Regions from separate parts of the Mesorhizobium sp. B2-3-5 genome, predicted to be linked through region 1. Evidence: riboswitches for the same ligand, from Rfam matches in the RefSeq annotation. Region 1 holds a riboswitch; the other holds the start of a gene.
The links. A riboswitch is a leader RNA that binds a small molecule or an ion and turns the genes downstream of it on or off. The one in region 1 is predicted to bind cobalamin.
Positions count from the first base shown of each region.

Region 2: another riboswitch for cobalamin. It lies ahead of bluB (5,6-dimethylbenzimidazole synthase); the one in region 1 lies ahead of FJ958_RS16860 (aromatic ring-hydroxylating dioxygenase subunit alpha).

Region 1 covers NZ_VFVX01000013.1:82,642-86,905, reverse strand. Annotated here, with positions in the region: gene ugpC (sn-glycerol-3-phosphate ABC transporter ATP-binding protein UgpC) at 1-786, shown strand, start outside; gene FJ958_RS16875 (DUF680 domain-containing protein) at 857-1,114, opposite strand; gene FJ958_RS16870 (DUF680 domain-containing protein) at 1,158-1,364, opposite strand; gene FJ958_RS16865 (DUF680 domain-containing protein) at 1,438-1,635, opposite strand; cobalamin riboswitch at 2,130-2,331, shown strand; gene FJ958_RS16860 (aromatic ring-hydroxylating dioxygenase subunit alpha) at 2,447-3,694, shown strand; gene FJ958_RS16855 (hybrid-cluster NAD(P)-dependent oxidoreductase) at 3,715-4,264, shown strand, end outside.
Region 2 covers NZ_VFVX01000007.1:179,672-183,935, forward strand. Annotated here, with positions in the region: gene FJ958_RS11360 (DUF2277 domain-containing protein) at 1-55, opposite strand, end outside; gene FJ958_RS11365 (exodeoxyribonuclease VII small subunit) at 168-419, opposite strand; gene FJ958_RS11370 (histone deacetylase family protein) at 423-1,349, opposite strand; cobalamin riboswitch at 1,517-1,699, shown strand; partial or broken gene bluB (5,6-dimethylbenzimidazole synthase) at 1,818-2,327, shown strand; gene FJ958_RS11380 (hypothetical protein) at 2,492-3,475, opposite strand; gene ribB (3,4-dihydroxy-2-butanone-4-phosphate synthase) at 3,863-4,264, opposite strand, start outside.

The DNA.
Region 1 (4,264 bases):
ATCGACAAGCGCGTGCGCCAGGCTGCGGAAATCCTGCAGCTGACCAAATATCTCGACCGTCTGCCCAAGGCGATGTCGGGCGGTCAGCGTCAGCGCGTCGCCATCGGCCGCGCCATCGTGCGCAATCCGAAAGTGTTCCTGTTCGACGAGCCGCTGTCGAACCTTGACGCGGCGCTGCGTGTCGCCACGCGTATCGAGATCGCCAAGCTCAAGGAATCGATGCCCAAGACGACCATGATCTACGTCACCCACGACCAGGTCGAGGCGATGACGCTGGCCGACCGTATCGTGGTGCTGAAGGAGGGCCATATCGAGCAGGTCGGAACACCGATGGAACTCTACAAGAGGCCCGGCAATCTGTTCGTCGCCCAGTTCATCGGCTCGCCGGCCATGAACATCCTGCCGGCGACCGTCGACAGGACCGGCAGCCCAACCGTCGTTAGCCATGTCGGCGGCCGCAAGGCGACAGTGCCGATCGCAACGCCGGCATCTGCGAAGGGAGCGGCGGTAAGCTTCGGCGTACGGCCGGAAGATCTCGCGATCGCCGGCGGCACGGACTATCTGTTCGAGGGGACGGTCGATTATGTCGAACAGCTCGGCGAGGTCCAGCTGGTCTATGTCGACATCGGCAGGGCCGACCTGCCGCTGGTGACCAAGCTGCCTGGCAATGTCGAGGTCAAGCGCGGCTCGACGCTGCGGCTGACCGCCGATGCCGGCGACCTTCATATCTTCGACGCGGACGGCCGCTCCTTCGCGCTTCACGAGATAGAGGCAAAGGCGGCCTGAAACAGGTTCTGGTGATGAAAAAGAGCCGCGGGCATCGGCCTGCGGCTCTTTTTGTATTCCACATCAGCTATTAACGGCCGAAGAGGTTCCGGTCGCTGCCCTGTGGGGCGGACTTCTGGACGTCACCCGACGAATTGAGCAGTTTGTAGACAGGCGACTCTTCGTTGCGGATCGAGCCGGTATGCGAAGCGTCTATGTTGGCGGTCGTCGCCTGCTTGTTGATGTCGGTGCCGCCAACATTGTCGTTGGCCGCATAGGCGCTGCCGGCGGCAATCAGAAGTGCGGCGGCGGTAGAACAATCTTTTTCATTTCGGGTACTCCGGTATATTCCAACTCAGGCGGCGGGCTTGCCGCCGCCTGATGTCGGAAAGTTAGTTGTTGCCGAACAGGTTGCGGTCAGCACCGTGCGTGGGCGTCTGAGCCGCCGGTTCGGACTTCTTGATCGAAGCGGTATATGAGGTGTCGGTGGACGTGGCGGCCGGCTGGCTGGCGCCATTCGAGCCATAATTGTCACTGCCGGCGAAAGCGCTGCCGGAAATGGCCAGAATGGCGACGGCAGCAAGAGCGATCTTCTTCATTTCAAGTCTCCTGAATTCTTCGAGTGTCGCCAGGACGGCGAGTCAAAACCCGCCGCCTGCTGGAGATCGACTGTTAGTTGTTACCGAACAGGTTGCGGTCAGAACCGTGGATGGGCGTCTGGGCAGCCGGTTCCGACTTCTTGACCGAAGCGGTGTAGGAGCTGTCGACAGCGGTGGCCGCGGGGGCCTTCGAACCATAGTTGTCGCTACCAGCGAAGGCGCTGCCGGAAATGGCCAGAAAGGCGGCGGCAGTGAGGACAATCTTTTTCATTTTTTGGTACTCCAGTATTTTTCCGTCCGTCTAGCGGCGTGTCTTGGGATTAAAATCGCGTCGTTCGGACGACCCCGATGTGGGAGAGCCAGCTAGCCGTTTCCAATCACGAAGATGTTCAACGTGGACCATGAATCCACCACTTGAAATTGTACCAAGATCCCCCACATAAGATTTTTTTCCATGCAATATCAAAGTGTTAATTAAAATCGGCGCCGCCATCACCGACTGTATCGGAGGCTCAGCGTTCACACCGTCCTGCACGCACCGTCAACAGAAACGAACCGTTCGGTTCGATTTTAGAATCTGCTAATAGTCACTTTTCGAAACCGTAACCCTTTTTTGCTCCCAATCGGGGCCGACTCCCGGCGCCCGGCGCGCCGTCACCGCCATGATTCTCGCTGCCGCTGTTCGCGACCAGCTCGTTGCGCATGCGTGTCGCGCCACATGGATGCGATGTCGCTTTCATGCCGATGTCGCAAGCGCTGTCGTGGTTAGATCATGTCATCTCAGGTGCCGCTTCGTGACGACGGGGCGGAGAATTGGGAAGCCGGTCAAAGTCCGGCGCTGCCCCCGCAACGGTGGTGGAGTTCAAGTCGCAACGGGAGACCACTGGGCGAAAGCCTGGGAAGGTGTCGCGACAGTCCGCAAGGACACTCCAGAGCCCGGAAACCAGCCCGAGATATTTGAACTCGACTGATCGCGGCGGGCGGTCAAGGGGCGGATAGTGCATGTCCGGCGCTTTTACCGGCCTGCGTCCCATCCTTCCTCTCTTCCCCTCCGGTTCAGTCCTTGAATGCGAGGACAGGACATGGATGTGCGCATCGATATGCTGAGGCTCTTGAACAGCCGCAGAGAGGGCTTTTCGCTGGAACAGCCCTTCTACACCGACCCGGACTACTTCAAGCTCGACATGGAGCTGATCTGGTATCGCGACTGGCTGTTCATCGGCCATGATTGCGAATTGCCGAAGCCGGGAAGCTTCATCACCGTGCAGATCGGCGACTATCCGGTCGTGCTGGTGCGCGACCAGCAGGGCAAGATCAATGCCTTCCACAACTCCTGCCGCCATCGCGGCAGCCGCGTCTGCAACACCGACAAGGGCTTGGCCGCCAAACTGGTCTGCCCCTATCACCAGTGGACCTACGAGCTCGACGGCCGCCTGCTGTTCGCCCGCCAGATGGCCGACGGCTTCGACAAAAGCCAGTTCGGCCTGAAGCCGGTCGCCTGCGAGAGCGTGGCCGGCTACATCTTCATCTGCCTGGCCAAGGAGCCCGCCGACTTCGCACCGATGCGGGCGATGATCGAACCCTATCTCAAGCCGCACCGGCTGAGCGAAGCAAGGATCGCCTTCGAGAGCACCATCATCGAGAAGGGCAACTGGAAGCTGGTCTGGGAAAACAACCGCGAGTGCTACCATTGCGCCGGCAACCATCCGGAGCTTTGCAAGACCTTCCCGGAGGCGCCGACCGTGACCGGTGTACAGGGCGCCGACAGCGATCCGGAAATGCTGGCGCACTGGGCGAAATGCGAGGCGGCGGGCCTGGCGAGCAAGTTCCGTATCGACCCGGCCGGGCAATATCGCGCCACGCGCGCGCCGCTGCTGCGCGATGCGGTCAGCTACACGATGAACGGCAAGCGGGCGGTGAAGAAGAACCTCTCCGACAGCGTCTCGGCCGACCGCATCGGCACCCTGATGCACTATCACTATCCGACGACCTGGAACCATATCCTGATCGACCATGCCGTCACCTTCCGCGTGCTGCCGATCAGTGCCACGGAAACCGCGGTGACGACGAAATGGCTGGTGCATAAGGATGCGGTCGAGGGCGTCGATTACGATCTCGCCGAACTCATCCATGTGTGGACCGAGACCAACGATCAGGATCGCCGTATCGTCGAGGAAAACGCCTTCGGCATTCTGTCGCCGGCCTACGAACCAGGCCCGTATTCGGAGCTGCATGAGGGCGGCGTGATCCAGTTCGTCGACTGGTATGCGCGCTTCATTGGTCCGCGCCTCGCCGAGGATGGTCGACCAGCGCTCCGCAGTGTCGCCTGAGAGGCCAAGGGATGAACGCGATGACTGATCTTGGCCTTTACCGCCATCTCGACCAGATGGCGCCATGGAACGACAGGCTCCAGGTGCTGGAAGTGACCGGCGTCAGCGACGAGTCTCCTGACGTCAAGACCTTCACCTTCCGCTCCGACAACCAGACCTGGTTCCGCTACAAGCCGGGCCAGTTCGTGACGCTGGAACTGCCGACAGCCGACGGGCCGCTGATGCGCACCTATACATTGTCATCGTCGCCATCGAGGCCGTTCTCGATCGCCGTGACGGTGAAGGCGCAAGCCGGCAGCATCGGTACGCGCTGGATGTTCGACAATCTGAGGCCCGGATCGCACGTCAAGGCCTATGGGCCGGCCGGCGATTTCTCGCTGCACAGCCATCCGGCGGCAAAATATCTGTTCATCTCGGCCGGCTCGGGCGTGACGCCGATGATGTCGATGCTGCGCTGGCTGAACGACTGCGCGCCATGGACCGATGTCGGCTTCGTCAACTGCGCGCGGCGCCCCGAAGAGATCATCTTCCGCAAGGAACTCGAACTGCTCGGCGGCCATATGCCCGGCC
Region 2 (4,264 bases), on a different contig from region 1:
CATCATTGGTTGCCGGCGGGTCAAAATTGAACAGGGTCTTGATGTTTCTGCACATCGCTTCCGTATCTCCTCTTGTCCTGGGGCCGTTTCAATCGGGACGACGTCAATCCTCAATCATGATCGTGTCTAAAAACCGGTGAAGCAAGATGGTCGTTCGCGACCCTGCCTCAGTCCGCGTCGAGCGGCTCCGTTCCGACCGGCTTTCCGTCGCGCGACAGCCTGATCTTCTCGACCTTGTCCTCCGCGGCCTTCAGCAACCGGTCGCAATGCGCCTTCAGGGCCTCACCGCGCTCGTAGATCCGGATTGACTGATCGAGCGGCACGTCGCCACGCTCCAGATCGTCGACGATCTTCTCCAGCGCATCGAGTGCCTGTTCGAAGCTCATCGCCTTGACGTCTTCATTGGTCTCACCAGCCATTATTCACCCTTTCATCAGCCGCCCGACATGGGCGGCGACCGAAAATGCCAATCCCTGCAGATCGTAGCCGCCCTCGAGCAGGCTGACGAGCCGGTTGTCGCCGTGACGCGCGGCGCGTTGCATCAGTTGGCCGGTCGCCCAGTCGAAATCATCCTCGGTCAGATTGATCTCGGCCAGCGGGTCGCGGTGGTGCGCGTCGAAGCCGGCCGAAATGATGATCAGATCGGGCGCGAATTTGTCGAGCGCCGGCAGGATCCGCGACAGGAAGGCATCGCGAAACACCTCGCTGCCGGTCTGCGGCGCCAGAGGCGCGTTGACGATGTTGCCGGCGCCGGTTTCGTTCTTCGCGCCGGTGCCTGGATAGAGCGGCATCTGATGCGTCGAACAATAGAGCACCGAGGGATCGTCCCAGAAGATATCCTGCGTGCCGTTGCCGTGATGCACGTCCCAGTCGACGACGGCGACCCGCTCGGCGCCATGCTTCTTCTGCGCGTAGCGCGCCGCGATCGCCGCCGTGTTGAAGAAACAGAAACCCATGGCGGTGGTCTTTTCGGCATGGTGGCCAGGCGGTCGCGCGGCGACGAAGACATTGTCGGCCCGGCCAGTGAAGACGTCGTCGACGGCCGCGTTGGCGGCACCGATCGCGGTGATCACCGCCTGCCAGCTCTTCGGACTGGCGGTGGTGTCGGCATCGACGCGGGCGATGCCCTCGTCGGGGATGGCGGCGCGCACGCGTGCAACGAAATCGGCGGGATGCGCGTAGAGGATTGTGGCTTCATCTCCTTCCGGCGCCTTGACGCGGTCGAGCGCGGCAAAGGCGTCGTCGTCGAGCACGCGCTCGATGGCGCGCAAGCGGTCCGGCCGCTCGGGGTGGCCGGGCGGCGTGATGTGTTCAAGGAAGATAGGGTGCGTGTAGAGACGGGTGGCCATGGTCCCTATCTAGTGCCCCGATGCCGCGATGGCCATGCGTTGCGGCTTGATCGCTGGGGAAAATCACGTCTGCGTCCATTCGCGTCGCTGCGGGGATTGGCGCGGCCGGGGCTTCGGCGTAAGGTCGCCACCACTGCCTGGTGCCCGCCGGCCTGTTTGTTTCAGCCGCCAAGTGAAATCCACTTGGCTGCAAATGCTCTGGCGGGAGAATCGGGAACACGGTTGAATTCCGTGGCGTGCCCAACGCTGTAAGGGGGACCGCGCCGGTAAATGCCACTGTCGATGACGGGAAGGCACCGGACGCGGGTTGATCCCGAGCCAGAAGACCGGCCTGGCAGGCATCGTCATCCGCATGGTCAGGCGGGCGGCATTGATTGCAATCGCAAGGGACAAGCGATGCCGGAAGCCATGACCGCTCCTATGGGCGACGGATTTGACCAGATGGCGCGCGACGCTGTCTATCGCGCCATGTTCACCAGGCGCGATGTTCGCAGTCATTTTACTCCCGAGACAATCGACGACGAGGTGCTGGCTCGGTTGCTGCTTGCCGCCCATCACGCGCCATCGGTCGGCTTCATGCAGCCATGGAACTTCATCGTCATTCGCGGTGCCGCGCGCCGGGAGAAGGTGCGTGACCTGTTCCTGGCAGCGCGAGAACAAGAACTGCCAGCAATCGAGGAAGAGCGGCAGGCGCTCTACCGCAAGCTCAAGCTGGAAGGCATCTGCGAAAGCGCGCTCAACATCTGCATCACCTGCGACCGCCAGCGCTCGAAAGGTTCGCCGCTGGGGCGTTGGCATAATCCGGAGATGGATCTCTACAGCACGGTCTGCGCGGTGCAGAATTTCTGGCTGGCGGCGCGGGCCGAAGGCATCGGCGTCGGCTGGGTCAGCATTATCGAGCCTGAAGCGCTGAAGCGGCTGTTGGCCATTCCCGAGCACGTGACGCCGATCGCCTATCTCTGCGTCGGCCGTGTTTCCGAGTTCGCGCCCAAGCCGGACCTCGAGACACATGGCTGGGGGCGGCGGCTGCCGCTGCCCGAACTGATCATGAGCGAGACGTTTTGCGGCCAGGGCGAGGCTCCGCTCAAATCAGCGGTGTCGCGCCTCAACACCGTCGCCGGCATGCCCGCCAGCCCGGCCGATCAGCGTGTCGCGCCGGCCGTGCCCCAGTGCGAACCACCGAAGGAGGAGAGCGCCTTGTCCTTGAGGTCCCTGAACTTCGACGAAGCTTCGGCCAGCCGGGCGTCCCAGGCGGGGTCGGGCACCTGGCCCTCGATGGTCTTGAAATAGACCTGCATCAGGCACGCGATGGCGAAAGGTTCGATGAACGCCGCCTTGAAGGCCCAGGCGAAGACGATGGCCAAAACGAAGGCCCAGCCGGCGAGCTGCCCGGGCATGAGGAAAAGAATGGCGCCGGCCGGGGTCAGCATCAGCAGGAAGATCACGAACGACACGCCCCACATGATAACCGCCAGCCAGACAGCGTTCTTGACCATGGTCTTGCCGTTCTGGGCGTAGAGCACGACGCCCTGGCGCGCGGTTTCGAACGGCGAGGACGAGTTGATGCGGATGTTGTAGCCGAGGATGATCTCGTCGACATAGGTGAGTGACAGGCGGATTACCGTGTTGATGAAAGACACCAGGCCGCTCAGGCCTGGAATGGGCAGGAAGGCGGCGATGCCGCCCAGCAGGCCGGTGATGGCGCGAATGGCACCCTTGACCAGCTGGTCGACGACGAAAAGGATGTTGGCCTCGGCGAAACGCTCGGTCACGACTTGCCTGGCATAGGCGATCTGGTTCTTGCCGTCGGGAACATCATGGCCGTCGATCAGGTGGACCATGACGGCGATGTGGCCCGCCTTGACGACGTAGAGGATGTATTCGCGGATCCAGTAGACGGCGATCGAGACGGCGCCAAAGCCGATCACGCCGCCCCATAGGGCAAAGGACAGCGGCCCGTCGGGATCGGTCGAGATATGGCCGACGCCATAGCCGACGGAGGCACCCGTGCCGGTCGCCAGGATATAGGCCAGCGTGATGCCGAAATAGACGACCATGCGAAAAACAATGAAAGGCCAGGTCCGCATCATGATGGACACCGACCTGCCGATATCGAAATCCCACATGCCCCGAATCTCCCCTCAGAGATGGCTGGGAAGGATGCGCTCACCCCGAAGATTGTCAACCGGGGGGCGACGAGAAGAAGCGAGCAGCCGCTCGTTTCGCAAACGTTCGGAATTGGCCGAGGCCTCCGCGACGTCGTCATCCACGGGCGGAGCGACGCGAAGCGGAGCGCAGATCCGAGGGTCCATGCCGTAATCTTAATCGAAGATCACAGCGGATCAGAATTGTGGCAACGCGTCGAAGTCGCGGCATGGATCCTGATGGTCTGAGCCGCGTCGCTTCGCTCCTTGCTTCGCCAGAGGATGACGAGGCAAGCAGACGCTTCAGTCCATCGCCGACGCAGGCGACCTGCCAGCAGGACCTTTCCGCCGCGTCGATCCCTCGGTGGACTACAGAATCTCGGTCTTGGCGATATGGATGCCAAAACCTTCCAAACCAACATAGTGGCGCTCGCGCGAGGCGATCAGGTTGATCGAGGAAATGCCGAGATCCTTCAGGATCTGCGCACCGAGGCCGATTTCGCGCCATTCGTTTTCGCGCCGGCGCGCCTCTTCGTGATCCTCGCGGTCACCTGACGCAGGGCGCTTGCGCTCCTGATGGGCGACACCGACCGAGCCTTCGCGCAGATAGACGATTACACCGCGCTTGCGCTCGCCCATCGCCTTCATGATGCCGTCGAGCCGATGGCTGGTGCCGAACACGTCGGTCACCACGTCTTCGGAATGCAACCGCACCGGAACGTCCTCGCCGTCGCGGATATCGCCGAAGACCACGGCGACATGATGCATCAT